Regions from separate parts of the Streptomyces sp. MS19 genome, predicted to be linked through region 3. Evidence: riboswitches for the same ligand, from Rfam matches in the RefSeq annotation. Region 3 holds a riboswitch; each other region holds the start of a gene.
The links. Region 3 has a riboswitch for cobalamin ahead of ACL02R_RS17605 (fibronectin type III domain-containing protein). Riboswitches for the same ligand answer to the same signal wherever they lie in the genome.
Positions count from the first base shown of each region.

Region 1: another riboswitch for cobalamin. It lies ahead of ACL02R_RS21365 (ribonucleoside-diphosphate reductase subunit alpha); the one in region 3 lies ahead of ACL02R_RS17605 (fibronectin type III domain-containing protein).
Region 2: another riboswitch for cobalamin. It lies ahead of ACL02R_RS06635 (hypothetical protein); the one in region 3 lies ahead of ACL02R_RS17605 (fibronectin type III domain-containing protein).

Region 1 covers NZ_JBJZOH010000025.1:6,106-16,565, forward strand. Annotated here, with positions in the region: gene ACL02R_RS21350 (DHA2 family efflux MFS transporter permease subunit) at 1-1,184, shown strand, start outside; gene ACL02R_RS21355 (hypothetical protein) at 1,351-1,512, shown strand; gene ACL02R_RS21360 (ribonucleotide-diphosphate reductase subunit beta) at 1,606-2,664, opposite strand; gene ACL02R_RS21365 (ribonucleoside-diphosphate reductase subunit alpha) at 2,646-5,012, opposite strand; cobalamin riboswitch at 5,149-5,280, opposite strand; gene ACL02R_RS21370 (GNAT family N-acetyltransferase) at 5,306-5,848, opposite strand; gene ACL02R_RS21375 (DUF2079 domain-containing protein) at 5,916-7,355, opposite strand; gene ACL02R_RS21380 (CstA-like transporter-associated (seleno)protein) at 7,555-7,761, opposite strand; gene ACL02R_RS21385 (carbon starvation CstA family protein) at 7,758-9,884, opposite strand; gene ACL02R_RS21390 (GntR family transcriptional regulator) at 10,077-10,460, opposite strand, start outside.
Region 2 covers NZ_JBJZOH010000004.1:232,544-243,003, reverse strand. Annotated here, with positions in the region: gene ACL02R_RS06665 (hypothetical protein) at 37-489, opposite strand; gene ACL02R_RS06660 (phospholipid scramblase-related protein) at 618-1,511, opposite strand; gene ACL02R_RS06655 (hypothetical protein) at 1,876-2,229, shown strand; gene ACL02R_RS06650 (ECF transporter S component) at 2,637-3,608, opposite strand; gene ACL02R_RS06645 (ABC transporter ATP-binding protein) at 3,605-5,236, opposite strand; gene ACL02R_RS06640 (energy-coupling factor transporter transmembrane protein EcfT) at 5,233-6,363, opposite strand; gene ACL02R_RS06635 (hypothetical protein) at 6,360-7,367, opposite strand; cobalamin riboswitch at 7,518-7,638, opposite strand; gene ACL02R_RS06630 (glycoside hydrolase family 2 protein) at 7,772-9,589, opposite strand; gene ACL02R_RS06625 (carbohydrate ABC transporter permease) at 9,716-10,460, opposite strand, start outside.
Region 3 covers NZ_JBJZOH010000016.1:107,982-118,441, forward strand. Annotated here, with positions in the region: gene ACL02R_RS17595 (MFS transporter) at 1-1,091, opposite strand, end outside; gene metE (5-methyltetrahydropteroyltriglutamate--homocysteine S-methyltransferase) at 1,240-3,564, opposite strand; cobalamin riboswitch at 3,755-3,902, opposite strand; cobalamin riboswitch at 4,143-4,272, shown strand; gene ACL02R_RS17605 (fibronectin type III domain-containing protein) at 4,381-8,298, shown strand; gene ACL02R_RS17610 (hypothetical protein) at 8,367-9,470, shown strand; gene ACL02R_RS17615 (GMC family oxidoreductase) at 9,517-10,460, opposite strand, start outside.

The DNA.
Region 1 (10,460 bases), on a different contig from region 3:
TCCGCGTCCTCCAGGGCCTGGGCGGCGGCATGGTGATGCCCGTGGGCATGACGATCATGGTCCGCGCCGCGAGTCCCGACCGGCTCGGCCGCATGATGACCCTCATGGGCCTGCCGGTCCTCATCGGGCCGCTCGCCGGGCCGCCGCTGGGCGGCTGGCTGGTGGACGACGTGTCCTGGCGGTGGATCTTCTTCCTCAACGTGCCCATCGGCGCCCTGGCCCTGCTCTTCGCCGGACGCCTCTTCCCCCGCGAGGACCCGCGGGGCGGCGCGCGCCTGGACGTCCCGGGACTGCTGGCGCTCTCGCCCGGCCTCGCGCTGCTGATCTACGGCCTGGCCACCGGCGGCGAACGCGGCGACTTCACCGAGCCGGGCGCCCTGCTGCCCTCGGCGGCGGGCGTCCTGCTGGTGGCCGCCTTCGCCGGCAGGGCGCTGACGGCACGCCACCCGCTGCTCGACCTGCGCATCCTGCGGCGCCGCACCGCCGGTTCCGGGGTGGCCGCCCTCGGCTTCTACACGGCGGCCTACTTCGGGTCGATGCTGCTGCCGCCGCTGTACTACCAGGTGGCGCGCGGGGAGTCCGCCACCTCCGCGGGCCTCCTGGGCATCCCGCAGGCGCTGGCCACCGGACTGACGATGCAGGTCAGCGGCCGTCTGCTCGACCGGGTCGCCCCGGGGCGCATCGTGCTCTCCGGCATGGCGACGGCACTGCTCGGCTTCACCGGTTTCGCCACGCAGGTCGGCGCGGACACCCCGTACTGGCGGCTGATCCTGCCGATGGTGGTGATGGGCGTGGGGGTCGGCTCGACCATGATGCCGATCATGACGGCGGTCAACCGCGGGGTGCCGCCCGGTGAGGTCCCGGTCGTCAGCACCCTCCTCGGCATCGTCCCTCAGATCGGCAGTTCGATCGGCGCCGCGCTGGTCTCCGTCGTCCTGGCCCAGAACATGGCGGACTCCCTGCCGGACGGCACCGACACCCTGGGCGCCGTCCAGGGGGCGGGCCAGGACGTGCGGGAGGCCATCGGTCCGGCGCTGGCCGACGCGTTCCAGCACACCTATGTCTGGCCGATCGCGCTGATGGCGCTGGCCGTGCTGCCCGCGCTGCTGCTGCCCCGCACCCGGCCGCGGCCGGGTACGCCCCCGGCCACCGAGCGGCGGGAACCGGTGGAGGCGGCCCGTTGAGCCCGGCCGTGGCGCGGTCCGCAGGAGCGCGTGGCGATGCCGTGCGCGTCCCCGGACCGCGCCACGCGTTCCACCGTGCGTCCACGGCTGGTTAACCTCGGTGACCGTCCGGCCAACCCGGCCGGGCGGAACGGGACTTGTGCCCGCACTTCCACGAGGAGGAACGATGCACGACGCCGGCGCGTGGGCATTCCTGATCGGCGGCACGATGCTGCTGCTGGCAAGCCTGTTCGGCCGCGGCCGGGAGACGGGCCGCAGGCGGCTGTTACGCGCGGCGGTCGGCCTGTGCGGGATCGCCGCGGGCGGTCTGCGCCTCATGACCGGCTGACGGCGCATGACCGGCTGACGGGCGTACGGAACGGCGCCGCCCGCCCCCGGCGCGGTGCCGGGAGCGGGCGGGGACGGCGGGCGTGGACCGCCGTCAGAACTCGTCGTCGAACGCGACGTTCCCCTCGACGGCCACCTGGTAGGCGGACGGACGCCGCTCGAAGAAGTTGGTCAGCTCCTGGACGTCCTGCAACTCCATGAAGGCGAACGGGTTCTCCGACCCGTACAGCGGCTTCAGCCCGAGCCGCACGAGCCGCTGGTCGGCGACGCACTCCAGGTACTCGCGCATCGACTCGGTGTTCATCCCGGCCAGGCCGTCGCCGCACAGGTCGCGGGCGAACTGCAACTCGGCCGCCACCGCCTCGCGCAGCATCTCGGTGACCTCGCGCTCCATCTCCTCGTCGAAGAGGTCGGGCTCCTCCTGGCGGACGGTGTCCACCACGGCGAACGCGAAGTCCATGTGGCAGCTCTCGTCCCGGAACACCCAGTTGGTGCCGGTCGCCAGGCCGTGCAGCAGCCCGCGCGACCTGAACCAGTAGACGTACGCGAAGGCGCCGTAGAAGAACAGCCCCTCGATGCACGCGGCGAAGCAGATCAGGTTCAGCAGGAACCGGCGCCGGTCGGCCTTCGACTCCAGCTGCCTGATGTCCTCGACGGAGTCCATCCACTTGAAGCAGAACTGCGCCTTCTCGCGGATGGACGGGATGTTCTCCACCGCCGCGAACGCCTCGGCGCGGTCGTCCGGGTCGGGCAGGTAGGTGTCCAGCAGCGTCAGGTAGAACTGGACGTGCACGGCCTCCTCGAACAGCTGCCGCGACAGGTACAGCCGCGCCTCCGGCGAGTTGATGTGCTTGTACAGCGTCAGCACCAGGTTGTTCGCCACGATCGAGTCGCCGGTCGCGAAGAACGCCACCAGCCGCCCGATCAGGTGCTGCTCGCCGGGCGAGAGCTTCGCCAGGTCGGCCACGTCCGAGTGGAGATCGACCTCCTCGACCGTCCAGGTGTTCTTGATGGCGTCCCGGTAGCGCTCGTAGAACGCCGGGTAGCGCATCGGGCGCAGCGTCAGCTCGAAGCCGGGATCGAGCAGGTTCTTGACCGCCGCGTCGGACGCGGCGCGGGGGTCGGGGACGGTGGTCACTGGCAGGCCTCGCAGGACTCGGGGTTCTCCAGGGAGCAGGCGACGGCCTGCTCGTCCGGGGGGACCGCGGCGGGTGTGGGGACGGTGGCGACGGTGGCGGCGCGCGCGGACCTGGCGATCCGCGTCGCGGGGCGCGAGCGCAGGTAGTAGGTGGTCTTCAGGCCGCGCTTCCAGGCGTACGCGTACATCGAGCTGAGCTTCCCGATGGTCGGCGCGGCCATGAAGAGGTTGAGCGACTGGCTCTGGTCGAGGTAGGGGGTCCGCGCGGCGGCCATGTCGATCAGCGCGCGCTGCGGCAGCTCCCAGGCGGTGCGGTACAGCTCGCGCAGCTCGGCGGGCAGGCCCGGCAGGTCGGCGACCGAGCCGTTCGCCTCGCGCAGGGCGGCGCGCGTGGTCTCGTCCCACAGCCCGAGCCGTTTCAGCTCGGCGACCAGGTACGAGTTCACCTGGAGGAACTCGCCGCTCAGCGTCTCGCGCTTGAACAGGTTGGACACCTGCGGCTCGATGCACTCGTACACGCCCGCGATCGAGGCGATCGTCGCGGTCGGCGCGATGGCGAGGAGCAGCGAGTTGCGCATCCCGGTGCGGGCGATGCGGGCGCGCAGCGCCTCCCAGCGCTCGGGCCAGGCGGGCGCGGCGTCGGCGTAGTGGTCCGGGTGGAGGACGCCGTCGGCGGTGCGGGTGTCGGCCCAGCCGCGGTGCGGCCCGTGCCGCTCGGCGAGGGCGGCGGACGTCTCGTAGGCGGCCAGCATGATCCGCTCGCTGATCCGGGTGGACAGCTCGCGCGCGGCGGGGGAGTCGAAGGGCAGGCCGAGCCGGAAGAAGACGTCCTGGAGGCCCATCACGCCGAGGGCCACCGGGCGCCAGCGGGAGTTGGAGGTGGCGGCCTGGCCGGTCGGGTAGAAGTTCAGGTCCACGACGCGGTCGAGGAACGTGACGGCGGTGCGCACCGTCGCGTCAAGACGCTCCCAGTCCACACGTCCGTCGGCGCCGAGGTGGGCGGCGAGGTTGACCGAGCCGAGGTTGCACACGGCGGTCTCGCCGTCGTCGGTGACCTCCAGGATCTCGGTGCAGAGGTTCGAGGAGTGGACGACGGCGCCGGGGCGCGCGGTCTGGTTGGCCGTGCGGTTGGCGGCGTCCTTGAAGGTCATCCAGCCGTTGCCGGTCTGCGCGAGGGTCCGCATCATGCGGGAGTACAGCTGGCGGGCGGGGACGGTCCGCAGGGCGAGCCCCTCCGCCTCGGCGCGCCGGTAGGCGGCGTCGAAGTCGCCGCCCCACAGGTCCACGAGGTGCGGCACGTCGGCGGGGGAGAACAGCGACCAGTCGCCGTCCGCCTCCACGCGGCGCATGAACTCGTCCGGGATCCAGTGGGCGAGGTTCAGGTTGTGGGTGCGGCGGGCCTCCTCGCCCGTGTTGTCCCGCAGTTCGAGGAACTCCTCGATGTCCGCGTGCCATGTCTCCAGGTAGACGCAGGCCGCGCCCTTGCGCCGCCCGCCCTGGTTGACCGCCGCGACGGACGCGTCCAGCGTGCGCAGGAACGGCACGATCCCGTTCGACTTGCCGTTGGTCCCCCGGATCAGCGAACCGCGGGCGCGCACCCGCGAGTACGGCAGGCCGATGCCCCCGGCGTGCTTGGAGAGACGGGCGATCTGGTGGTAGCGGTCGTAGATGGAGTCCAGCTCGTCCAGCGGCGAGTCCAGCAGGTAGCAGGACGACATCTGCGGGTGGCTGGTCCCGGAGTTGAACAGCGTGGGCGACGAGGGCAGGTACGCCAGCGAGCTGGTCAGCCGGTACAGCTCGGCGACCTCGGCCAGCGCGCGCGGCGACTCGTCCTCGGCCAGGCCGCAGGCGACGCGCAGCAGGAAGTGCTGCGCGGTCTCGATGACGCGCCGGGTGAGGGGATGGCGCAGGACGTACCGCGACTCCACGGTCCGCAGCCCGAAGTACTCGAAACGGTCGTCGGCGCCGTCGGCGACCGCCCGGTCCACGAGCGCGTCGAGCTCCGCCGCGTGGCGCGCGACGAAGGAGGCGGTGCGGTCCGAGATCAGACCCTCGCGGTGACCGACCGTGATCGACGCGGAGAAGGAGACGGCGCCCTGCCCCGCCGCCTCGTCGCGGACCGCCAGGGTCAGCAGCCGGGCCGCGAGTTTCGAGTACGCGGGTTCCTCGGCGATCAGCGCGGCCGCGGCGTCGATGGCGAGCGCGCGCAGTTCCTCGGGTCCCGCGCCGGGGTGCCTGCCCCTGCGGACGGCGGCGGCGACCCGGGCGGGGTCGGTCGCGGGAAGGTCGGCGGCCAGCTCGCCCAGGACGCGCGTCAGCGCGTCTGAGGCCGGCTCCGCGGGGGCGACGGGTGCAGTGGTCACTGTGACGTGATCTCCCTCGAATCGCAGCGGATCTGAGGGGCGTTCGCGGGCGGGACCACCGGTCGCCTGCGGGCATGCGTGTAGTGGGGCAAACACATGCCGCACGCGTCCGCCGGCCCAACCCACGAGGCCCGGACGTGTTCGTGGAACTGCCGGCAGGTGCTCGGACTCGTGACGCGCGGCGAGGCGCGGCGCATCACACACCGTTGCGGGACAGCTCCGGATTCCCACCGGATTCCCCTGCGGCGACAGCGAGATGAGCATACATCTTGTGTCGCGTGCGACGGAGTCCCCTATATGTTGTGGTCGTCACGCGAGAGGTCGGGCAGCTCGTGTGCGAACGCGTGAAGCCGCACACCGGGCACCGGTTCCCAGTCGAGATCCGGCGCCCTGTCGAAGCCGAGCCGCCTGTACAGCCGGTGTGCAGTGTGCATCTGCGACTGACTCGACAGCACGACACGCCGCGCGCCGACCTCCCCCGCCCGGCGCAGGCACTCCCGGACGAGCGCCTCGCCCACGCCGCGCCCCCGCGCCCGCGGGTCCACCGCCAGCATGCGGAACTCGGCCTCGCCTGGGCCCGCCAGATCGGCGAACTCGCCGCCCCTGCCGACGAACGTGACGCTCCCGGCGATCCGCCCCGCGCCCCCGTCCCCGGCCGACTCCACGGCCACCAGCACGTCCGCGTGCGCCGCCCGCCGCACCGCGTCCCGAAGCTCCGCGAAGTACGGGTCGTCCGCGCCCTGGAGCAGCAGTCCGCCCTCCAGGTACACCCGCGCCGTGAGTTCCCCCGCGGCGTCCAGCTCGTCGTTCCGCGCTTCCCTGATCACGATGTCCATGAACACAGTGTGACCGAGGGGTCTGACAACCGGCCACGGCCGCCCCACCCTCCCGGGCGTGCTCAGCTCAGCGCAGCCGCAGCACCCAGTACCCCGCCTCCTGCGCGACCACCTCGTACACCCCGTCGGGGTTCATCCGGTGCGCGTAGAGCGTCAGTTCCTCGGCCGTCTGCGCCGGGTCCCAGTAGGCGATGTACTCGGGCGCGGGCCCGTCCGTGTTCCCGATCCAGAAGACGCGGCAGCGCGCCGTCAGATGCGCTGTCGGCCGCACGTTGGCCGCCACCTCCGCGCCGTCCGGGATCACCGACAGCACCCGTTCCCCGGCCTCGGCCAGATGGCCCGGCCGGTAGGTCGCGGTGTGGGTGAGTCCGGCGACGGGCAGGGCCGTGCTGAGCGCCAGCGCGGCGGCCAGCACGCCCATCGGCAGCCGTTCCGCGTACGCCCGCAGCCACGGCCGCCGTTCGCCCGCCCGCGTACGCGCCACCGCGTCCACGAGCGCGAGCGCCACCACCGGCATCAGCACCGCGCTGTAGTGCCAGTCGGTGCCCCAGTAGTGCGGGTCGTCCGAGACGAAGCGCCAGCCCAGCGTGGGCAGCAGGACGAGCAGCAGCGGGGAGCGCAGCGCGAGCAGCCCCGTCGTGGGCACCAGCACCCACAGCAGCGTGCGCAGCTTCTGGTCGACGTCCGTGAACGCCGTCTGCACCGGCCCGCCGCCGTCCCCGACCTTCGACCAGTAGTCGTAGTCACCGCCGGAGTTGAACGCCGGTATCAGCACGGCGATCGTCAGCAGGCACGCCAGCGCCGCGCACACCGCGAAGACCACCGCCCGCCGCACCACGCGCGGTTCGGGCCCGCCGCGCGCCCGCAGCGCCACCACGGCGGCGATCGCGGCCGCGGTGAGCCCCAGGTCCTCCTTCACGGCGAGCAGCGGCAGCGCCCACCACAGCGCCGCCCGGTACCGCCCCCGCAGCAGCGCCTCCAGCGAGAACGCGATCAGCGGCACGGCGAACGCGATCTCGTGGAAGTCGAAGTCCACGGCCCGCTGCACGCCCCACGACAGCCCGTACGCCGCGCCGACCGCCACCCCCGTCGCCCGCCCCAGCAGGTACGCGGCCACCCGCGTCACCGGCACCACCGCCAGCGCGAACAGCGCCGCCTGCGCCACCAGCAGCGTCACCGGCGTCGGGAACAGCCGGTAGAACGGGGCGATCAGCGCCGTCACCGGGCTGAAGTGGTCGCCCAGCAGCGCGAAGTCCGGCCCCTTGAGGTCCGAGACGGGCAGCCGCAGCCCGGCGTACGAGCGGACCGCCTGCTCGAATATCCCGAGGTCCCAGGAACGGTTCTCCCAGCGCAGGTGCCGCGTCACCGACACCGCCGTGTACAGCACCAGGAACACGGCGGCCAGCAGGTACGGATCGGCGCGCGGCCCCGGCCGGAAGGGGACGCGCCGCCCGGCTATCGGGCCCGCGTCGGCGTCACGCTCGCCCGCGGCGGTGAGCGTCGTCATGTCCGCCCACCCCCCGGAGTGCCCCGCACCGCCACCTCTTCCCCTTCCGTCCCGCGCGCCCGCGCCCGTCCGGCTGCTTCCCCCTTTCATACGCCGGGCGGCGGGCGGCCGGTCACCAGGAGGGCCCGGAAGACGAGTGAGGGCCGTCACACCACGCGGTGTGACGGCCCCTCACGCGCCCGCGTCCGGCGCGCCCGGCTCAGCAGCAGCCGTGGTAGCCGCCGTCACGCGGGTCGCCGTAGCGCCCGGCCACGCGCCGCCGCTCGAACGCCCGGCGGCTCGGCACCTCGGCGTCCGGGTCGGCGGCCCGCAGCAGCGCCACGTGCCGGTCGTACGCGTTCTCGCCGGTGAACTCGGTGACGTACCAGCGCAGCCACGCCAGCGCCCTGCGCGCCGCCCGCGTCACTCCCGCACCTCCGCCCCGGCCCGCTCGCCGTCCGCCTGCCGGGGGATGCCGCCCCCGGGGCCGAGGCCCGCGGCGGCCAGCTCCGCGCGCTCCTCGCGCGTGGCGATCAGCCCGGCGGGCGCGACGATGCGGGACTCGGCGTACGGCGCCTCGGCGAGCGCCACCGAGCCCGGCCGCCTGATCGCCTTCACGCACACCCGCAGCGCGTCGGCGAAGACGACGATCACCAGCAGCGCCAGCACGGCGGACAGGAAGGCGTCCAGCGTGGCGGTGCTGACGATGGTCCGCATGTCGTCCATGTCCCGCGCGCCGGTCAGCAGCTCCCCGGCGTCGATGCCGTCCTGGTACAGGTCGCGGCGGGCGAGGAAGCCGACCGCCGGGTCGCCGGAGAAGACCTTCTGCCAGCTCGCGGTGAGCGTCACGACGGACACCCAGGTGAGCGGCAGCAGCGTCACCCACACGTACTTCAGGCGCCCGGACTTCACCAGCAGGACGGTGCAGACGGCCAGGGCGACCGCGCCGAGCAGCTGGTTGGAGATGCCGAAGACGGGATAGAGCGTGTTGATGCCGCCGAGCGGGTCGTGCACGCCGACCCACAGCAGGTAGCCCCACAGCGCGGTGACCACGGCGCTGGAGATCCAGACGCCCGGCATCCAGTTCGTCGACCGGAAGCGGCCGAGGCGCGGGTGGACGCTCGCGAGGGCGTCCTGGAGGATGAACCGCCCCACGCGCGTGCCCGCGTCTATGGCCGTCAGGATGAACAGGGCCTCGAACATGATCGCGAAGTGATACCAGAACGAGCTCATCGCGTCGCCGCCGAGGAAGTCCGCCAGGATGGCCGACAGGCCCAGCGCCAGCGTCGGCGCCCCGCCGGTGCGTGACAGCAGCGACTCCTCCTCCACCGACTCGGCGGCGGAGGCGAGCTGTTCGGGTGTCAGCGAGAAGCCCCACGAGCTGATGGTGTCGGAGGCCGCCTGGAGGGTGTCGCCGATGACGGCGGGTGGCGCGTTCATCGCGAAGTACGTGCCCGGGTCGAGGACGCAGGCGGCGGTGATCGCCATGACGGCGACGGACGACTCCATCAGCATGGCGCCGTAGCCGATCGTCCTGACCTGCGTCTCCTTCTGGATCATCTTCGGCGTGGTGCCCGACGAGATCAGCGAGTGGAAGCCCGAGAGGGCGCCGCACGCGATGGTGATGAAGACGAACGGGAACAGCGACCCGGCGAACACCGGCCCGTCCCCGTTGGACGCGAAGTCGGTCACGGCGTCCATCTGGAGCGTCGGCAGCGTGATGACGATCGCGAGCGCGAGCAGCCCGATCGTGCCGACCTTCATGAACGTCGACAGGTAGTCGCGCGGGACCAGCAGCAGCCACACGGGCGCGACGGACGCCGCGAAGCCGTAGATCACCAGCCAGCCGACGAGCGCGCCGGGGGAGAGGGTGAACGTGTCGGCGAGCCCGGAGTTGGCGATCCAGCGGCCGGAGACGATGGCCAGCAGGAGCAGCGCGACGCCGATGACCGTCACCTCGGCGATGCGTCCCGGCCGCAGGTAGCGCAGGTAGACGCCCATGAACAGGGCGATCGGGATCGTCAGGCCGACGGAGAACGTGCCCCAGGGCGATTCGGCGAGCGCGTTCACGACGATGAGCGCGAGCACCGCCAGTATGATGATCATGATGCTAAAGATGGCGATGACCGCCGCGATCCCGCCGACGAGCCCGATCTCCTCGCGCGCGATCTGCCCCAGGCTCTTGCCGTCCCGCCGGGTCGAGAAGAACAGCACCACCATGTCCTGCACGGCGCCCGCGAAGATGACGCCGACGATGATCCAGATCGTCCCGGGCAGATAGCCCATCTGGGCCGCCAGCACCGGCCCGACCAGCGGTCCCGCGCCCGAGATGCCCGCGAAGTGGTGGCCGAGCAGGACCCGGCGGTCGGTGGCGTGGTAGTCGAGGCCGTCCGCCATCCGTTCCGCCGGGGTGGCCCGCGTCCTGTCCACCCGCAGGACGCGGTGCGCGATGAACCTGGAGTAGAACCGGTACCCGATCGCGTACGTCCCGAGCGCCGCCGCCACCATCCAGGCGGCGGAGACCTCCTCGCCGCGCGCGAGTGCCAGCATCGACCAGCCGAGCGCGCCCACCGCGGCGACGGCGGTCCAGATGGCGATGGACCCCACCCGGGGCCGTGGTTGTAATGGTGTTGTCCGCACGATGCACTCTCCCGCCGTCTTCCTTGACTGACGCCCGGGAATCTAGGGCAGTCGGCGGCGGATGACCATGGTGCCCACGGCGGAGAGCGGTCCGGAAATCGCTCAGCGGGGCTCGTGCGGCTCCTGGGGACCACGCGGTTCGTGCGGCCGTTCGAGGTTCGCGACGAACTTGTACCGGTCACCCCGGTACACCGAACGCACCCATTCGACGGGCTCGCCCCGCGTGTCGCGCGAGTGCCGCGAGAGCATCAGCATCGGCAGCCCCACGTCCGTGCCGAGCAGCCCGGCCTCGCGCGGGTTGGCCAGAGACGTCTCGATGGTCTCCTCGGCGCGGGCGAGGTGCACGTCGTACACCTCGGCCAGCGCCGTGTACAGCGACGCGTACCGCACCAGGCTGCGGCGCAGCAGGGGGAAACGCTCCTGCGACAGGTGCGTCGTCTCGATCGCCATCGGCTCGCCGCTGGCCAGCCGGAGCCGCTCGATGCG
Region 2 (10,460 bases), on a different contig from region 3:
TCTTCGTTCCTGACCGGTTGCGCCGGGGCCCCGGTTTCAGAGGTTGGTGACCGAGCGGTGGAGGGGGATGGCGGTCGCCGCGACGAAGAGGCCGAAGAGTGTGATGGGGAGGAGCCCCACGGGGCGGAGGAGCCATGTGGGGTCGTCGCGGAGTGTGGGCCAGTTGGTGATCCAGTTCGCGGTCATGTCGGCGGCCATCACGGTTGCCGCCAGGGCGATGCCGCGCGGGCGTACGCGGGACACGAGGAGTACCACCAGCGGGTCGAGGACAACCAGGCTGAGGTAGAAGGCCTGCATCGCGGGAGGGCCGAGGCCCGCGTAGGCGTGGATGCCGCCGGTGGCGATGTCGAGGGCGTGGGCGGCGGTTCCCTCGGCGAAGCCGGCGAGGTAGGCGGTGAGCGCCCAGCGGACGGGACGGGTCTGGGCCGCCCAGCGTTCACGGACGGGTGTCGGTGCCGGGGCGTCGGGGGTCGGGGACGGCGGGTTCACGGCGAGGGGCGCGGGAGGTGCGGCGGATTCCCGTGGCCGGGCGGCGCGGCCGGGCGGCGCGGCCGGCCCGCGCTCGTTGCGGTGGCGAGCACGGCCGGCCGGGTGGGGGCGCCGGTCGGCGGAAGGGGTCAGCCCAGTCCGCGCGCGTCCTGCTTGAGGGCCGTGTCCACGGTGAGGGCGGTGGCGACGACCAGGCTGAGCAGGGGGTCGGGCAGCTGGCGGTGGATCTGGAGGACGTAGTTGTCCGCCGTGGTGAACATCGTCTTGGCGAGGCCTTCCCACGTCTTGGTGATGCGGGCGACCTCGGCGCCGCTGTGGTCGGTGACGCTGAAGTTCCACGCGCGCCAGTTCTCGGCCTGGAGGGTGCCGAGCCGCTGGCCGTTGGCCTCGATGGAGAAGTTGATCTTGCCGATCGCGTTCTGCTGGATGATCTCGCCGACCTGCTGTCCGTCGGGCCGGGCGACGATGACGCGCGACTTGATGAACTTGGCGGGGCGGGTGAGCATCAGCTGGGGCTGCCCGTGGGCGTCGCGTATCTCCAGCCGGTGCGTCATGTACTGGTCGAGGCTGGTGAGGAAGCGCGCGGCCTTCCGCAGGGCGCTCTGGCCGACCTGCGTCACGGTGCCGATGGTCCGGCCGTGCTGGTCGAAGACGCTGTACTCGTTGGTCAGCTCGATGAGCTTCGTCTTCTGGTTCACGACGAGCACCGGCTCGGTGAACAGGGAGCCGCCGCTGACTCCGGCGGGCGCCGCGCCCGCGCCGTACTGGCCCTGCTGCGGGATCTGGGGCTGACCGTAACCGGGGTTGCCCTGGGCCTGGGCCTGGGCCTGGGCCTGGGCCTGGGCCTGGACCTGCGGAGGCTGGGAAGGCTGCTGCGGCTGCGCCGGGGGAGCGGACGCGGGGGCGGCGCCGCCTGCGTGGGTGTGCGAGGTCCACTGGCCCCCGTCCCACCAGCGGAGCTGGTTGGGGGTTCCCTGGGGGTCTGCGTACCAGCCCGCCGGCGTGCTCGGTTGTCCTGTCATGCGGGGCAGGTTACCCGGCGGGAGTGACGTGGTGGCGGGGAGGAAGGGGCAAGGCGGACGGGCAGAGGGTGCGGTGGTGAGTCTGCGCGGCGCGACGGGGGATGCGTGAAGGGGTTTGCGGGGCTGCTGACCAGGCATGATGCGGGGTACCGGGTGGTGCGTGGAGTGGTGTGGCGCGGGTCTGGCGGGTCTGGGCGTTCGACCGGGCAGGGGAGCACGGGCGACCGGGGTTGTTTGCGATGAGGAAGATTCGGATGGGCTGGCCGAGAGGATGTGGGGCATGGTCGTGGCGGAGGGGAATCGTCCGGTGCTGGACGCCGAGGGAGCGGACCGGTTTCCGTCACGGCCGGTGCGGGACGTGAGGGTGCTGCACGCGCGTCAGACGTCGTGTCCCAGTGACTTCGCCCTTGTCCTGGTGGACTTCGAGCCGCGGCTGCCCGGGGTGACGCTGGAGACGGCGGCGGAGTACCTGGCCAGGGAGGGTACGCGGGAGGAGCACCGGCAGTATCGCGAGGCGTTCCTCGACGGGGTGCGGACGGAGGTGGACGCGAGGTCGCTGGACGCGGCGGTCGCGTTGGTGCTGCGGGAGCTTGTCGTGCACGAGGTGGACTCCCATGAACGGGCGTTCCATTGGGCGGGGCGGCTGGCGGTCCGCGCGTGTCTGGAGCGGCTCACCGGCCGGGCGCCCCGTCCGAAACGCCCTCGGCCCCGGCGCTGAACCGTGATCGCGTCCTGAACCACCATCGCATCCCCACTGAAAATCGGACCATCCGCCTTATCGGGCGGGCTGTGGACAACGCACGACGGCTGTCGGCGGGCGGCTGACAGGATCGCCGCCATGAACGCACTGAGGCAGTTCCGGAAAACCCGGGACAAGAAGGTCAAGGACAGGGTCAGCGACCCGGCGACCACCGCTGCCGCCACGTCCACCGCATCCGTGTCCTCCCCTCCTCCCCCGCCGTGCGCGGGTCTCCGGTCGCGCCGGGGAGCGCGAGGGCGGAGCCCGGCGTCTGGCGCCATCCGGAGCGGGCGCGCGGGCAGGGCATGCCTGCCGCCGCCTCGGAGCGGCGGGACGCCGGACGGGCGCGCCTGTGGCGGGTGGGGAGGGCTGTGCGCGGCGGCGTGTCACGGCCGGGACGGCGTGGAAGACGCCGCCGGAGGCGGGACCGGACGGCCGGGAGCCGCGGTCGCGGCCGTCCCGTGCTCCGGTGCGGTCCCGGTCGTGTTCCCGATGCCGATGTCGTCCGGGCCGGCGGGGGCGGCGAAGGTGACCGGGGCGGTGAAGGCGGCGCGCCGGGCGGCGCGGCGCAGCGTCGTGAGCACGGCGGGTCCGAGGGCCAGGATGGCGGCGGCGTTGGTGAGGGCCCGACCGGTGTCCCAGCCGAGGGTGGAGGTGACCAGGGTGTAGACGCCGAAGGTGTGGAGGTTGTCGAGGACGCCGGCCTCGGGGTCGATGGAGAGTTCGGTCCCGTCTCCGGTGGCGTAGGGCCAGAACCAGAGGTTCATCAGGAGGCCGAAGGCGTAGGCCGCCACGATGCCGTAGCAGACGAGCAAGGCCGTCTCGGCGCGTCCGGTCGCCCGGCGCGGGAGCAGTCCCGCGCCGAGGCCGACCCAGCCCGCCGCCATCATCTGGAAGGGCAGCCAGGGGCCGACGCCGGCCGTCAGCAGGGCGGAGGCGAAGAGGGAGACGGTGCCGAGGGCGAAGCCGAAGCCGGGGCCGAAGACGCGCCCCGCCAGGATGAGGAGGAAGAAGACCGTCTCGATGCCGGCGGTGCCGGCGCCGAGGGGCCGCAGGGCGGCGTTCACTGCCGCCAGAACGCCGAGGAGGGCGAGCGCCTTGGGGTCGAGGCCGCCCTCGGTGATCTCGGCCAGGACGACGGCGAGCACGACGGGGAGGAGGAGCACGAACAGCAGGGGGGCGTGCCCGCCGTGGGCGATCGCCTCGGGTTCGGGAGGTGAGAGGAGGGGCCAGCAGAACATGGCGAGCCCGATGAGGGAGGCCAGGACGAGGACGACGGCGGTGCGGGGTCCGATGCGCAGGACGGTGACCCGGTGCGTGGTGGCGGCTCCGGACGACGGCTCGGGGAGGGCGGTCATGGGCGCGCCTCCGAGAGGGTGAGGGCGGCGGCGACCTGGTCGGGGGTCAGCCAGGGTTGGGGGCGCAGCACCTTGGCCACCTGGGGTGCGAGGGACGGGGAGGAGCAGATCACGTCGGCCGTGGGGCCGTCGGCGACGATCTCGCCTTCGGCGAGCACGGCCACCCGGTCGGCGGTGGCCGCGACGAACTCGATGTCGTGGGTCGCCGTGAGGACGCTGTGGCCGCGGTCGGCGAGGTCGCGGACGACGCGGCCGAAGGCGCGCTTCGCCCGGTAGTCGAGACCGCGGGTGGGTTCGTCCAGGAGCATCACGGCGGGGGCCGCGGTGAGCTGGATCGCGAGGACGAGGGCGAGGCGCTGGCCTTCGGAGAGGTCGCGGGGGTGGCGGTCGCCGGGGATGCCTGGGGCCAGCCGGTCGAGCAGTGCGCGGCAGGTGCCGGGGTCGGCTTCGGACTCCTCGTCGGACTGGGCGCATTCGGTGTCGACCGTCTGGAGGTAGAGGAGGTCGGCGGCGCTCTGCGGGACGAGTCCGACGAGTGTCCTGGCCCGGTGGGCGGGCAGTGAGGCGGGGTCGCTGCCGGAGACGGACACGTCGCCGGAGCGGCGGGGTCCCGAGCCCTGGAGGGCCCAGAGGAGGGAGGACTTGCCGGAGCCGTTGCGGCCCATGAGGGCGGTCACGTCGCCCGGGTACAGGGCGAGGTCCACCTCGCGGACGGCGACGGTGGAGCCGTAGGCCACGGTGATCCGCCGGGCGGTGAGGGCGGGGGCTCGGTCGGCGGGGGGAGGTGGTGGCGGGGGCGGCAGGCGGTCGGCGAGGCGTTCGCGCAGGGAGGGGGCGTGGCGGCGGGCGTCGCGGACGGAGAGGGGCAGCGGGTGCCAGCCCGCGACGCGCCCGAGGTGGACGACGGGCGGGGCGACATCGGCGGCGGCGAGGTCTGGCATCAGCTCGCCGGGGGTGCCGTCGCGGACGGTGCCGTCGCCGGGGAGGTGGAGGAGGCGGTCGGCGTACTGGAGGACGCGTTCCATGCGGTGCTCGGCGATCAGCACGGTGGTGCCCAGGTCGTGGACGAGCCGCAGGACGGCGGCGAGGACTTCCTCGGCGGCGGTCGGGTCGAGGGCGGAGGTGGGTTCGTCGAGGACGAGGACGGCGGGGTGGGCGGTGAGGACGGAGCCGATCGCCACGCGCTGCTGCTGGCCTCCGGAGAGGGTGCGCAGGGCGCGGTGACGCAGGTCGGCGATGCCGAGGAGGTCGAGCGTCTCCTCCACGCGCTTGCGCATCGTCGCCGGGGGGACGGCGAGTTGTTCCATGCCGTAGGCGAGTTCTTCCTCGACCGTGTCGGTGACGAATCCGGCGAGGGGGTCCTGGCCGACGGTGCCGACGAGATGGGCGAACTCCTGTGGGGGCGCCGAGGCGGTGGACCGGCCGGCGACGGTGACGGTGCCGGTGAGGAGGCCGCCGGTGAAGCGGGGCACGAGGCCGTTGACCGCGCCGAGGAGGGTGGACTTGCCGGAGCCGGTGCGCCCGGCGACGAGGCACAGCTCGCCTTCTCCGACGGTCAGGTCCACGCCGGTGAGGGTCGGTGTGTCGGCGCCGTGGTAGATGAGTCCGACCTGGTCGAAGCGGATCACGCGGCGGCCTCCCTGGGCTGCGGCTGTACGGAGGGCCGGGTGGGCGGGGTGGGGGGTGGGGGCGGGGCGAGATGAGCGGGCAGGAGACCGGCGAGGACGGCGAGGAGGGGAAGGAGCGTGACGTCGGGCCAGGTCAGCGGCGAGAGAGCCGGGTAGAGGGTGGCGGGGTCGGTGCGGGAGGCCGCGTACATGAGGACGGCGGCGGTGAGTCCGGAGGCGGCGGTGAGTAGTTCTCCGGCACGCCAGTGGTCGGGTCGGTAGCCGGTGCGGCGTACGCGGCGCCCGCCGAGGGCGAAGCCGAGCACGGCGACGGCGGTGCCCGTCAGCAGCATCGGTACGCCGAGGTAGCCGGGGGCGTTGGTGTCGAGCACCCCGTAGAGGCCCGCGGCGATGCCGAGAAGCCCGGCGATGACGAGGACGCCGACGGTGAGGCGGGCGCGGGGGGTGGCGGTGCCGGTGCGCCCGTAGCCGCGGGCGGACATGGCGGCGGCCAGGGCGAGGGAGCGGGCCAGGGCGTCTTCGAGGACCGGGATCAGAATGCCGCGCAGGGCCCGCCGTCCGCGTTCGCGCGCGCCGCGGAGCCGCCGGGCGCGGCGGACCCGCTGGACGCTCTCGATCAGCTGCGGCGCGACGGTGAGGGCGACGACGACGGACGTCCCGATCTCGTGCAGCGCGCCCGGCATGGCCTTGAGCATCCGCTTGGGGTTGGCGAGCGCGTTGGCCGCGCCGACGCAGACGACCATGGTGGCGAGCTGGAGCCCGTCGTAGAGGCCGCCGAGCACCTCCTCGGCGGCGACCGGGCCGAACAGCCGGATACCCGCGGCCGCGTCGGGCAGCGGGATCTCGGGGAGGGTGAGCAGGATGTGCTCGCCCTGTCCCCCGCCGAGGACGACCCTGAACACGACGCGCATCAGGACGATGACGGCGCCGAAGACCAGGTACATCCGGAATGACAGGGCCCAGGGGGCGTCGGTGCGCCGCCGCACGACGACGTAGCCGGTCACCGCGAGCAGCAGGGCGAGCAGGAGCGGGTTGGTGGTCCGTCCCGCGACGACGGCGAGCCCGAGGGCCCACAGCCACCACGCTCCGGGGTGCAGGGCACGGGGCAGCGGGCCTGCGGGCGTCATGCGTCGTCGGCCGATGCGGCGGCGGCGCGGCGCCTGCGGCGTGCGGTGACGATGCCGCCGGTGCCGAGGACGGCCAGCAGGGCGAGGACGCCGAGGGTGAGGGGTGACGGGCCGGAGGAGCCGTCGATCTCCGCTTCGGCGTAGGCGCTGTCCTCGCCGGCCCAGTCGGAGTCGCCGGCGGCTCCGGCGGCCTGCCCGGAGGCTGTGGCGGTTCCGGTCGCCGGTCCGCCGGTCGGCGTGGCATCGGGTGAGGGGGTGGGGCTTTCGTCCGGCGGGGTCTCGTCCGCCTCGTCCGGCTCGTCCGGCTCCTCGTCGGGGGCGGGCTCGGTGGCGGCCGGTTCGCCGGTGGGTGCCGTGCCGCCGCTGTCGCCGCCCGTGGCCGGTGTGTCCTGAACGGGTGGCTGCGGGGTGGGCGGTGCATCGGGTGCGCTGTTGCCGCTGCCCCCACTGCCACCGCCGCCGGGTGCGGGCGGTTCGGCGGGCGTGCCGACGCGCAGGGGTGCGACGCCGGGGGCGATCGACTCTCCTTCCGCCACGCCGAGCTGGAAGGACCAGCCGTCGATGCTGCCCTGCGGCGGCGTCCGGTTCACCGCGCCGCGCTGGCTGTAGCGCCACGGTCCGCCGTTCTCCGCGTGCCAGTAGGACCAGTACGCGGTGGTGGGCGGTGTGTCGGCGCACGGCTCGCGGTCCACGCCGGGACGCCCGTTGATCCGGCAGACGAACGAGTCGCCCCAGCGGGCGGTGCCCGCCACGTCGAAGCCCGCGTTGCGCAGCGCCGCCAGGCCGTCGCGCTGGCTGCCGGGCGCGCAGCGGACGACGCGGCCACCGCCGAGCTCGCGGAAGTCCACGACGACGCTGACGCCGGAGTCGTCCGGGCAGAACCCGGGCGTCCCGGCCGCCGCCGGACGTGCCGCGAGCGCGCTCCCGGCCGCGGCGGGCCACAACAGGTGGAGCACCGCGACGAGCAGGCCGGTGACGGCTGCTCTGACGGTGGGGCGGGACATCGCGTGCCTTTCCCGTTGGGCAGCCGGAACCGGCCCACCGGGGTTCCCGGCACGGCGGCCCCTGACGCGCGTTCGTACGGCTGGTACGAGGCGGCAGGGGCCGGGGGGCCGGGACGGCTGAGGGCTCCACGCTGCAAACCATGACAGTGAGAGAAGTCCGCGTCGCACGGTGAGCGTTCCGGCTCACGGCACCCTCGCGGGAGCCGCTCACGGTTGCAGGTCAGCGCCGGATTCCCACCGGCTTCCCTCCGCCGTACACGCATTCAGTTGTGGGGCGCCCGCCCGGACACACGGGCGAACTGCGCACAAGGATACGGCCGTCCGCGCCGCCCCGGCCAGGGCACCACCCGCGCGGGCCCCGCCCCAGCGGGTGGGACGGGGCCGGAACGGGGCGGCGGGGGACGTCAGTCGGTCTCGATGGCAGCCGGGCGGAGCTGGGCCTCACGCACCCGCGCCACGTCCAGCTTCTCGCTGCGGTCGAAGCGGTAGACGCCGTTCTGCTCCTGGAAGACGTCGGTGAGCTGCGTGTAGCAGTAGCCGAACATGTCCGGGTCGTCGAGCAGCACGCCGGTGAGGCCCGCGAAACGGGTCTGGAACTCCTCCTCGTCGCGCGGCCGGTCGCCGTAGCCCCAGGACTCGGTGCGGTCGTCGCCCGCCGCGTCGGCGGCGGCCTCGGGGTCCCACCAGATGCCGCCGAACTCGCTGACGAAGTACGGCTGGCCGCGGTAGGGCAGCGAGTACGCGGCGCCGTCCGCGTACGCGTTGGCGAAGGGCTTCCCGTCGGCGAGGCCCGAGACGGCCTCGGCGAACCGGCCGGGGTCCTGCTCGTAGTTGTGCGAGTCCCAGATGTCCGTCTCGATGACGCGGTGGGCGTAGCCGGAGGCGTCGATCACGGGCCGGGTGGTGTCCATGGCCTTGGTGGCGAGGAACATGCCGCGGGTCACGGCGTCGAGCTGCGTGATGCGGTCGTGCAGCTTCTGGTAGGTCTCGTTGAGCGGGCACCAGCCGATGATCGAGGGGTGCGAGTAGTCGCGCTCGATCGCCTCCAGCCACTGCGCCGGGTACGAGGCGTCGGGCTGCTGGTTGTCGCCGGAGGAGCCGCCCACCTCTGCGCCCCAGTCGCCGAACTCGCCCCAGACCAGGTAGCCGAGGCGGTCGGCGTGGTACAGGAAGCGCTCCTCGAAGACCTTCTGGTGCAGGCGCGCGCCGTTGAAGCCGGCCGCCATCGACAGTTCGATGTCGCGGACGAGCGCCTCGTCGCTCGGCGCGGTCATCAGCCCGTCGGGGTACCAGCCCTGGTCGAGCACGAGGCGCTGGAAGACGGCGCGGCCGTTCAGCGTGACCGCCTTGCCGCGGATGCCGACGGCGCGGAGCCCGGCGTAGCTGTCGACGGTGTCGAGTTCGGTGCCCTCGGCGTCCAGCAGGGTCAGCCGCAGGCCGTAGAGGTGCGGGTCCTCAGGGCTCCACTCGCGGCGGCGCTCCTCGGACACGGGCAGGTACAGGCGGGGCGCCAGGTCCAGGTCCGCGCGGGCCTCGGCGCGCGCCACCTCGCCGTTCTCGTCCGACAGGACGGCCACCACGCGGTGCCCGGGGCGGTTGCCCGACAGCGGCAGCTCCAGGTGGAACGCGGAACCCGCCAGGTCGGGCGTGATCCGGGGGCGGCGCAGGTGCACGTCGGCGACCGGCTCCAGCCACACCGTCTGCCATATGCCGGTGGTGCGCGTGTAGTTGCAGTCGTGGTTGGCGTACTTCAGGGCCTGCTTGCCGCGCGCCTGCGGGCCGGACTTCGGGTCGCGGGCGCGGACGGTGATGACGGCCTCCTCGCCGGGCCCGGCGACGCCGGAGAGGTCGGCGGTGAAGGACGTGAAGCCGCCGCGGTGGCGGACGACCTCGGTCCCGTTGACCCACACCGTCGCGTCGTGGTCGACGGCGCCGAAGTGCAGCAGCACGCGGCGGCCGGTCCACTCGGCGGGCAGGACGAGGGAGCGCCGGTACCAGACGGCCTCCAGGAAGTCGGTGTCGCCGATGCCGGACAGCTCCGACTCCGGGGCGAACGGGACGGTGATCGTGCCGGTCAGCTCGCGGTCGAGCAGTCCGCGTTCCAGGCCGCTGTCGCCCCTGTCGGTCTCGAACTGCCAGGTGCCGTTGAGGTTGAGCCAGTCACGGCGGGCGAACTGCGGGCGCGGGTACTCCGGACGCGGCACGGCGGTGGGAGTGGGCACGGGTGCTCCTTGCGGGATGGTGCGGAGGGTGGCGCGCGGAAGGGCGCAGCCCTATCGCACCACGGATTTACATCGATGTACAAGCCCATTCCGGCGGCCCTTGAGGGCCGCCGGAAGCGGGTCGCGTCAGGCTCCGCCGAGGCCGGTCGTGGCCACCGAGCGGACGATCCGGCGCTGGAAGAGCAGGAAGACGACGATCAGCGGCAGCGCGGCGAGCAGGGCCGAGGCCATGGACTGCGCGTACTGGATGCCGTAGGTGTCCTTCACCGTCGCGAGGCCGACCGGCAGCGTCATCAGGTCGGGGTCGTTGGTGACGATGAACGGCCACATGAAGTTGTTCCAGGCGCCGATGAACACGAAGATCGACACCGCCGCCACGATCGGCCGCGACAGCGGCAGCACGATCGACCAGAAGACCCGCAGGTCGGAGGCGCCGTCGATCCGGGCGGCCTCCTCCAGCTCCCGCGGGATGCCGTCGAAGAACCGCTTGAGGATGAACACCATCATCGGGGCGACCACCTGCGGCAGCACGACCGCCGCGTAGGTGTCGACCAGGTTGAGCGTCAGCATCTCCTGGAACAGCGGGATGATCAGCAGCTGCGGCGGCACCATGATCGACGCGACGGTGACCGCGAGCAGCGCGCGCCGCCCCTTGAAGGTGCCGCGCGAGAAGCCGTAGGCGGCCAGCGTGGACACGACGATGGTCAGCGCCGTCACCAGGACGGCGATCAGGATGCTGTTGAACGCCCAGGTCGTGAGGTTGCCGCGCTCGAATATCTGCTGGTACGCGTCCAGGGTCAGCGCGCCCTTGAACGGCCACAGGCCCGGCGAGGCCGCGTCCTCCTCCGTCTGGAAGGAACTGGCGACGGCC
Region 3 (10,460 bases):
AGCGCGCCCGCCCGTTCGAACGCCCCGTACACCGCGCCACCGGCCACGCCGCTCAGCATCGCCCCCACCCCGACGGCGAGGCGCTGCTGTCCGAACGTCACCGCCGCCGACCGCCGCGACAGCGCGAGCGCCGCCAGGTCGTTCTTCAGGAACAGCACGGCCGTCCCCGCGCTCATCGCCAGGGCACCGGCCGCCACACCGGCCGCGTGCCCGGTGGCGCACGCGGCCGTCCCGGCGGCCATGCAGGAGAAGCCGGCCGCCATCGCCACCGTGTGCCGCGCCCGGCCGACCCACCCGGCCAGCAGCGGCTGGAGCACGGCGAGCCCCAGCGAGTACCCCATCATGATCACGCCGAAGACGGCCGTGGCCAGCCGCCCTTCCGTGAACAGCGCGAGGTACTGGTAGAACTGCATGTACAGGTAGTGGGTGAGCACGGTCACCGCGAACGGCACCCGCGCCAGCCCGCGCAGCACCCGCCGGAACGGTTCGACGGGCGCCCCGTCCGCACCCGGCCGTTCGGGGCGCAGCAGCAGGTGCCCCACCGCGAGCGCGGCGTACAGCCCGGTGGTGAGCGCGAACAGCGTCCCCGGGGCGTCGCGGAACAGCGCCCCGGCCACCGGGCCGCACGCGATGCCCAGGTTGCCCGCCGCGCTGCCCGCCGACACCAGGCGCGGCCGCTGCGCGGCGGACGCGGAGTGCACGAGGTAGGCGCGGTAGGCGGGGGAGTAGAGCGCGCCGGCGAGACAGCTCAGGAACAGCGCGGGCACCATCAGCACCGGCCGTCCCACCGCCGCCAGGTAGGTCACCGCGCCCGCGAGGTACAGGCAGGTGGCGAGCACGAGGGACCGCTTCAGCCCGGCCCGTTCGGCGAACGCGGCGGTGAACGGCGCGCTCGCGAACTGCGCCAGCGTCGCCGCGCCGAGGACGACGCCGACCGCCGCCATGCCGATGCCCAGGCGCTCCCGCAGCAGCACCGCCAGGTACGGGTAGACCGCGAACGTGCCGGTGTTCACGAGGAAGCCGCCCACGAGCAGCGCGATGTGCGGTCCCGTCAGCGCGGCCCGCGTCCCCGTGACGGTGCCCGCACTCATCCCGCCTCCGTTCGTCCCGCCCCCGGGAAGGGGAGTTCCGCCACCGCACCTGTCGCGCCGGGCGGGCGGAGAGTTCCCGGGTGCGACGGAACGGCGGTGGTGGCGCGCCGGGAACCGGACCCCGAGCAGTCCGGCCCCCGGCCGCCGGTCAGGCGCCGCGCCCCGGCAGTCCGGCGCGGACGGCGCGGGCGGCGGCGACCAGGTTCACCAGCGACGCGCGGGTCTCCGGCCAGTCACGCGTCTTCAGCCCGCAGTCCGGATTGACCCACAGGCGCTCCGCCGGGATCGCGGCCAGGCCCGCGCGCAGCAGCGCCGCCGCCTCCTCGACGCCGGGGACGCGCGGCGAGTGGATGTCGTACACGCCCGGCCCCGCCTCGCGCGGGTAGCCGTGCGAGGCCAGCTCGCGGGCCACCTGCATGTGGGAACGGGCGGCCTCCAGGCTGATGACGTCGGCGTCCAGGTCGTCGATGGCCCCCACGATGTCGCCGAACTCGGCGTAGCACATGTGCGTGTGGATCTGCGTGGCCGCCGCGACCCCCGAGGTGGCCAGGCGGAACGCCTCGGTGGCCCAGGCGAGGTACGCCGGGCGGTCGGCGGCGCGCAGCGGCAGCGTCTCGCGCAGCGCGGGCTCGTCCACCTGGATCACCGCCGCGCCGCCCGCCTCCAGGTCGGCCACCTCGTCCCGCAGCGCGAGGGCGACCTGCCGCGCGGTCTCGGCGAGCGGCTGGTCGTCGCGGACGAACGACCACGCCAGCATCGTCACGGGCCCGGTCAGCATCCCCTTGACCGGGCGGGCGGTGAGGGACTGCGCGTAGCGCGTCCAGCGGACGGTCATCGGCTCGGGCCGGGAGATGTCGCCCGCCAGGATCGGCGGGCGGACGTACCGGGTGCCGTACGACTGGACCCAGCCGTGGTCGGTGGCCAGGTAGCCGGTGAGCTGTTCGGCGAAGTACTGGACCATGTCGTTGCGTTCCGGCTCGCCGTGCACGAGGACGTCGAGCCCCGCCTCCTCCTGGAAGGCCAGCACGTCGCGGATCTCCGCCTCGACGCGCTCCTCGTACGCGGCGGTGCCGATCCGCCCGGCGCGCAGGTCGGCGCGGGCCGTGCGCAGGGCCGTGGTCTGGGGGAACGAGCCGATGGTCGTGGTCGGCAGCAGCGGCAGGCCGAGCGCGGCGCGCTGCGCGGCGGCCCGCTCGGCGTACGGCGCGGAGCGGCGCGCGTCCGCCTCGGTCACGGCGGCGGCACGGGCCCGTACCGCCGGGTCGCGCGTGAGGGGGGAGGTGGCGCGGGAGGCCAGGTCGGCGCGGTTGGCGGCCAGTTCGGCGGCGATGGCGTCCGTGCCGTGCGCCAGGGCGCGGGCGAGCGTGACGGTCTCGGCCGTCTTCTGCCGGGCGAACGCGAGCCAGCGCAGCAGCTGCGGGTCGATGGCGCGCTCGGCCGACGTGTCCAGCGGGACGTGCAGCAGGGAGCAGGAAGGGGCGACGTCCACGCGGTCGGCCAGGCCCAGGAGGGTGCCGAGCGTGGTGAGGGACTTCTCCAGGTCGTTGATCCAGATGTTGCGGCCGTCCACGACGCCCGCGACGAGGCGCTTGCCCGGCAGGCCGCCCGCGGCGGCGAGCGCCTCCAGGTTCGCGGCGGCCCGTCCGGTGAAGTCCAGTGCCAGGCCCTCGACGGGCGCCTTCGCGAGCACGGGCAGCGCCTCGCCGAGGCGGTCGAAGTAGGAGGCGACGAGCAGCTTCGGCCGGTCGGCGGCGCCGCCGAGCACCTGGTAGGCGCGGGCGGCGGCCGCCAGTTCGGCGGGCGTGCGGTCGGCGGCGAGCGCCGGCTCGTCCAGCTGCACCCACGCGGCGCCCGCCGCCCGCAGGTCGGCCAGCACCTCGGCGTAGACGGGCAGCAGCCGGTCCAGCAGGGACAGCGGCTCGAAGCCGTCGGCCACCCCGGGCGCGGGCTTGGCGAGCAGGAGGTACGTGACGGGGCCGACCAGCACGGGCCGGGCGGTGAGGCCCTGGGCGGAGGCTTCCTTCAGCTCGGCGACCTGCTTGGCGGAGTCGGCGGTGAACGCGGTGCCGGGGGCGAGTTCGGGGACGAGGTAGTGGTAGTTGGTGTCGAACCACTTGGTCATCTCCAGCGGCGCCACGTCCTGCGTGCCGCGCGCCATGGCGAAGTAGCCGTCCAGCGCGTCCGCCTCGAAGGCGGCGCGGTGGCGTTCGGGGATCGCGCCGACCATGACGGTGGTGTCGAGGACGTGGTCGTAGTACGAGAAGTCGCCGGTGGGCACCTCGTGGATGCCTGCGTCGGCGAGCTGCCGCCAGTTGGCACGGCGCAGTTCTCCGGCGGTGGCGCGGAGGGCCCCGGCGGTGACGCGGCCCTTCCAGTAGCCCTCGATCGCCTTCTTCAGTTCCCGGTTCTGCCCCTGCCTGGGGTAGCCGTGGACGGTGGCCTGCGGTGCCGCGGCTGCGGACTCGGATGTCACGGAACTCTCCTTCGCGAGTGTGTGTCCTGACCATCCCGGCGGGGGAGGGGCGCGAAGGGGTGACGACCTGGCGGCGACGGTGTACCGCGTGCCATCGCCGTGGCACGGCCGTCCGCCTGGTGTGCACGCCGACCCGCCCTCGGGGTCACCGGGATGTCCGCGCGCGGCGGGCCGCGCACGGGCAGCGGGCAGGTCTTCGGACTCACGGGCGCGTCCTCACGGGGAGGACACCTACTGGCCGTCGCTTCCCGGGCCCGCGGGGGCCCAGTGCTGTATGACGGCGGTCGTTCCCGTTCACCGCTGCGGGGCAGTCCCGGATTCCCACCGGGTTCCCTCTTGCGACGCGCCTGCCTGGCGGGCAGGGCGGACCAGCTGCTGCCGTCAGCCTAGAGGGCCGCCGGGGGCCGCGCACCACACCGCTCGCATCGCGGACACCGCCCGGCGCCAGGGCCGGTTGTCCTGCGAATCGGAGTGTGCCACAGTGACATCCGTTCGATTCGACGGTCGGTTGACGATCGGACCCGCGCAAGACAGCGCGCGGGACGGTCAGTTCACGGTCGCCCCCGGGCGCCGCCCGGCCATCGGAACGGACATGTGGTGCCATGCCGTGGGAGAAGCCGGTCGAATTCCGGCACTGTCCCGCAACCGTGGGCATCCCGCCGTCCCGGCGGGGTGCGAGTCGGATCGCCCTCGGCGCGGTGATGCTTCGTCGACATCCGTCGTGGACTGCGGACAGCGAAGACGCCCGGCCGCCCCCGCGCCGGATGCCTTCCCTCCTCCCCGGGACACGCGCGGCGCACTCGGGAGGGGACCCCCATGGACGGACCGGCCGCACGAAGACTCGACCGCGCCCCGGCGCGGCGACGGGCCCTCCCGGCCGTCCTCCTCCTGCTGCTGCTCGGCCTCCTCGCGCAGGCCGTCCCCGCCACGGCCGACACGGGCACCGCCGCCGAGTGCGCGCCCTCCGGCAGCGCCGGGCTCGTGATCGACTTCGGCACCGTCGCCGACCCCCTGGCCGGCGAACGCCCCGCCCCCGCCGTCACCTGGTCCTGCGCCGGCACCGCGGCCGGGGGCACCGGCCGGCCGCCCACCGGCGCCGAGATGTTCCCGCTGACCGGCCACACCGTGCGCTTCCACACCAACGGCCTCGTCTGCGCCATCGACGGCTACCCCGCCACCGGCTGCGGCGAGACCCGCCCGGACGGCACCACCCGCTACTGGTCCTACTGGGCGCACGACGCCTCCCGCGGCCCCGGCTGGGCCTACTCCGGCGTCGGCCCCGGCACCCGCCGCCTCGCCAACGGCTCGGTGGACGGCTGGCGTTACGTCGAGACGCGCGGCGCCGAGGCCCAGGCCCCGCAGCCCCGGCAGGCCCCCGACTGGGACGTCCTGTGCTGCCAGGCTCCGCCCGCGAGCGTCCCCGCCGCCCCCACGGACGTCCGCGCCACCGCCGGGATCGCCGCCGCCACCGTCACCTGGGAACCCCCGGCGGGCCCCGCGCCCGTGACGGGCTACTCCGTCGAGGCCGCACCCGGCGGCGCGCGCGTGGAGGTGCCCGGCGACACGACCACCGCCACCGTGCCCAGGCTCACCCCCGGCACCCCGTACACCTTCCGCGTCCGCGCCCAGAACGGCGCGGGCGAGTCCGCCGCTTCCGCCCCCAGCGACCCGGTCGTCCCCGCCGCGCCGGGCACGACCGCCCCCGCCGCCCCCGACCAGGTACGGGCGCGCGGCGGCGTCCGCGAGGCGACCGTCACCTGGCGCGCGCCGGGCGACGACGGCGGCGCGCCCGTCACCTCGTACACCGTCCGGGCCGACCCCGGCGGCGCCACCGCCACGGCCACCGGCACCACGGCCACCGTCACCGGCCTCGACCCGGCGGACGCGTACACCTTCACCGTCCTGGCGGTGAACGCCGCCGGGGCGTCCGCGCCCTCGGCGCCCTCCGCGCCCGTCGCCGTCACGGCGGCTGACCCCCGCCTCGTGCCCGGCCGGATCACCACCCTCGCCGGGACCGGCGCCCAGGACTTCTCCGGCGACGGCGGCCCGGCGGCCGACGCGGCGCTCAGCAACCCGTTCGGCGTCGCCACCGACGCCTCGGGCGACATCTGGATCGCCGACACCGGCAACCAGCGCGTCCGCCGCGTGGACGCCGCCACCGGCACCGTCACCACCGTCGCGGGCAACGGCACACGCGGCTACGGCGGCGACGGCGGCCCCGCCACCGACGCGTCCCTGCGCGACCCGAACGCCGTCGCGATCGGCCCCGACGGCGACCTGTGGATCGCCGACACCGGCAACCGCCGCGTCCGCCGCGTGGACGCCGCCACCGGCACCGTCACCACCGTCCTCGGCACCGGATCGCGCGGCGACACCGGCGACGGCGGCCCCGGCACCGAGGCCAGGATCGGCTCCCCCAGCGGCATCGCCGTCGCCCCGGACGGGACGGCGTACGTCAGCGACACCAACGCGTCGCGCGTCCGCGCCCTCGCGCCGGACACCGGCGTCGTCACCGCGTTCGCCGGTACGGGCCGCGCCGGGTTCTCCGGCGACGGCGGGCCCGCGACGGAGGCCGCGTTCTCGTTCAGCTCGGCCGCCGCACTGGCCGTCGACGCGTCGGGCGGCGTCCTCGTCACCGACCCGGGCAACCAGCGCGTCCGCCGCGTGGACACCGCCACCGGCACCGTCACCACCGTCGCGGGCGACGGCACCGCCGGGCACGGCGGCGACGGCGGCCCCGCCACGCGCGCACAACTCCTCTCGCCCGGCGGCGTGTCCGCCGGTCCCGGGGGCGAGCTGTACGTCTCGCAGCCGGGCGCCGTCCGCCGGATCGACCCGGACGGGACCATCACCACCGTCGCGGGCGACGGCACACCCGGGTACAGCGGCGACGGCCTCCCCGCCACGCGCGCCCGCGTCCAGGGCGGCTACGCCGTCGCGGCCGACCCCGCCGGGAACGTCCTCGTCGCCGAGGGCCAGCAGCACCGCGTCCGCCGCGTCACCGGCCCCGACGACGAGGCGCCGACCGTACGCCTCACCGCCGTCCCCGCGCCCCGCGGCACCGAACGCGACGCGACCGCCGAGTTCACCGTGGACGACCCGGCCGCCACCACCGCCTGCGCGCTCGACGGCGCCGAGCCCGCCCCGTGCACCTCGCCCTGGCGCGCCGAAGGCCTCGGCGACGGCACGCACACCCTCACCGTCACGGCCACCGACCCGGCGGGCAACTCCGGTACGGCGCGGGCCACCTGGGAGATCGTGCCCCTCACCGGCACCGACCCCGACGCCGCCGACGCCCTCGCCTGGCTCACCCGCGAACTCCAGCGCGGCGGCCACATCCTCGACCGCGCCGGTACGCCCGACCCGGGCCTGACCGCCGACGCGCTCCTCGCCCTCGCCGCGGCCGACCCGGCCGGCGCCACCGCGCAGCGCACCGCCGACACCCTCGCCGGGCACGCCGCCGACTACGTCACCCCCGCCCCCGGCACGCTGCTGTCGGGACCGCTCGCCAAGCTCACCCTCGTCCTCGCCGCCACCGGCCACGACATCCACGACACCGGCGGCCTCGACCTGGAGGCCGCGCTGCGCGGCCTCATGGTCACCTCGGGCCCCGACACCGGACGCTTCGCCGACCGCAACCCCGGCGGCCAGGACAGCGGCAACACGTTCGGCCAGTCCTTCGCCGTCCTCGCCCTCGCCCGCACCGGCGACGGCGTACCCGAGGCGGCCGTCGCCGACCTGACGGAACGCCAGTGCCCCTCAGGCGGCTTCCGCCTCACCCCCGGCACCGGCACCTGCACCGGCGACACTGACACCACCGCCCTGGCCGTCCAGGCCCTGCTGACCGTCCCGCGCACCGACGGCCTCGACCGCGTCCTCGGCCGCGCCGTCGGCTGGCTGCTCTCCCGCCAGGACACCGCCACCGGCGCGTTCGGCGGCACGGGACCCACCCGCGAACCCAACGCCAACTCCACCGGCCTCATCGCCCAGACCCTCGCCGCCACCGGACAGACCGACGCCGCCGCCCGCGCCGCCGACTGGCTGCGCACCCTCCAGCTGACCGGCGGCGACGACGCGGGCGCCCTCGCGTACAACCCCGAGGCGTACGACGACGGCCGCCGCTACGGGCTCGACGGCACCGTCCGCGACGAGTGGCGCCGCTCCACCACCCAGGCCGTCCTCGGTCTCGGCCTGCCCGCCATGGGCGCCATCGGCGTCGCGGAACCGCCGCCCGTCGAGCCGGTCGAGCCCGTCGATCCCGGCCCCGAGGACCCGGGCGACCCCGGCCCCGTCACCGAACCCGCCGTCACCGCCACACCCGCCGCCGTCAGGCCGGGCGAGACCGTGACCCTCGGCGGCGAGGGCTTCACCCCGGGCCGCCCGGTGGCCGCCGGACTCAGCGGCGCGGCCACGGCCCAGCTGCCGGACGGCACCGCCGACGAACGGGGCCGGGTGACGTTCACCTGGACCGTCCCCGCCGACGCCGCGCCCGGCACGGTCACCGCGGGACTGGTGGACCTCGCCAACGGCGCGGCGGCCTGGGCCGCGTTCGAGGTCGTCACCGACCCCGCCACGGGCGGCGGCGGTCCGCCCGGCGGCGCCCCGGGCGGCACCCTGCCCTCCACCGGCGCCGACCCCGCGCTCGTCCTGCTCCTGGCCGCCGCGCTCAGCGCCCTCGGCCTCCTCCTGCGCCGCTCCCGGCGGCGCGGGCCACCGGCCGCACGCACCCCCTGACCTTCCCCCGGCACACCCCCTGACACCCGGGTCACACCAGGCCCGGGACACCCATCACAGGAGAACACGTGTCCATACGTGCAGCGATTCGTCCGCGTAGATCCGTCTTCACGGCACTTGCCGCAGGTGTCGCGCTCGCCCTGTCCGTCCCGGTCGGCGCGGCGCACGCCGACCCGCCCACCGACGACCCCCAGACCGCCGCCGACTACGCCGCGGGCTGGCTCGCGGACCAGTTCGCGACCGACACGGACGGCGCGTACATCCCCCTCCCCGCGGGCGGGGCCAACGTCTCCGACACCGCGCAGTCCGCGCTCGCGCTCGCCGCCGCGGGGGCCGAGGAGGCCACCTTCGACGACGCCGTGGACTGGCTCACCGCCAACGCGGCGGACATCATCACCGTCGGCGGCGCCGACGACCCCGGCCGCATCGGCTACCTGCTGCTGCTCGCCGACGCGGCGGGCGAGGACCCCACCGACTTCGGCGGCGTGGACCTGCTCGACCGCCTCGACGGCACCCTCACCTCCAGCGGCCTCTACGGCACGGCCGACCCCACGTGGGACGGCGTGTTCCGCCAGTCCCTCGCCCTCCTCGGCCTGCGCGCCCACGGCGAGACCGTGCCCACCACCGCCCGGAACTGGCTCGCGGACCAGCAGTGCGACGCGGCCTCGCCCGCCGCCGCGGCCGGGGGCTTCCCGTCGTACCGCGCGGACACCACCGTCGCCTGCACCGCGTCCGGGCCCGAGACCAACTCGACGGCCCTCGCCGTCCAGGCGTTCGCCGCCGTCGACGCGACCGCCTACGGCGCGGCCGTGGACGACGCCCTCGACTACCTCGCCGGGGCCCAGGAGGCCGACGCGGGCTTCCCCTTCGCCCCCGGCTACGGCTCCGACCCCAACTCGACCGCCCTCGTCGTCCAGGCCATCGCGGCCGCGGGCGAGGACCCGGCCGGGACCGCCTGGCAGGTCGGCGGCAGCACCCCGTACGACTCGCTGCTGAGCTGGCAGGTCGGCTGCGACGCCCCCGCCTCCGACGTCGGCGCGTTCGCCTCGCCGTGGAGCTCCGGCGCCCCCGACCAGCTGGCCACGCAGCAGGCCGTCTGGGGCGCGGCGGGGACGCCGTTCCCGCTCGACCCGTCCTTCACCTCGCCGACGCCGGTGCCCTGCACCGCCTGACGGCCGCCGCGCCCGCGCCGGACGCACCGCCCGGCGCGGGCACCGGCTACCGGCTGGCCGTCATGTGGTCGGCGACGCGCAGGGCGTTGGCGAAGATGGTGAGCACCGGGTTCACCCCGCCGTTGGTCACCAGGGCCGAGCCGTCCACCACGCGCAGGTTGCCGTGCCCCCAGACGCGGCCCCACGGGTCGGTCACCGAGGAGGCCGGGTCGGTGCCCATCCGGCAGGTCCCCGCCTGGTGCTGCCCGCCGCTCGGCCCGGCGTCCGGCGGCGTCAGCCCGGCGCGTACGGCCCGCCGCGCGCCCGAGGCGGTCAGCCACTCGACGCACCGCTCGGCGAGGAACGCCTGCCCGCGCAGGTCCTCCGGGTGCGGGTGCCCGCCCAGCACGGCGACGGGTATCCCCAGCCGGTCCCGCGTCCCCGGGGCCACGCGCACGCGGGCGTCCGCCGTCGTCACCTCCTGGATCGGCGCGGCGAGCCGCAGCATCCGCAGCGACAGGTCCCGCATGCCGCGCTTCGCCTCCGCGCCCCACGGCGGGATGATCCCGGTGTCCGCCAGGTAGTGGTACGTGGCGGCCGGCGTCGGCACGAACTCCCGCGCCAGGATGCCCCCGCCGACGATCCCCGGGTTGTCCTGCCGGAAGTCGGTCACCGCGATCGACGGGCCGGGACCGACCATGTCCTCCACCGGGTCGGCGAAGATCCCCACGGCCGACGCGTACAGGTGCCCCTGGAGGTGGCGGCCCACCTGGCCGGCCGCGTTCCCGACGCCGCGGGGCTCGCCGTCGTGGGCCGAGTTGAGCAGCAGCCGCGCCGTCTCCACGGCCCCGCCCGCCAGGACGACCTCACCGGCGCGCACCTCCGTACGCCACACGGCGCCGTCCCGCAGCCCGGCGACCGCCACGCCCGCCACCCGTCCGCCGCGCCCGACGAGCAGCCGGGCCGCCGTCGCCTCCGTGAGGATGCGGCACCTGCCGGTGGCGAACGCGC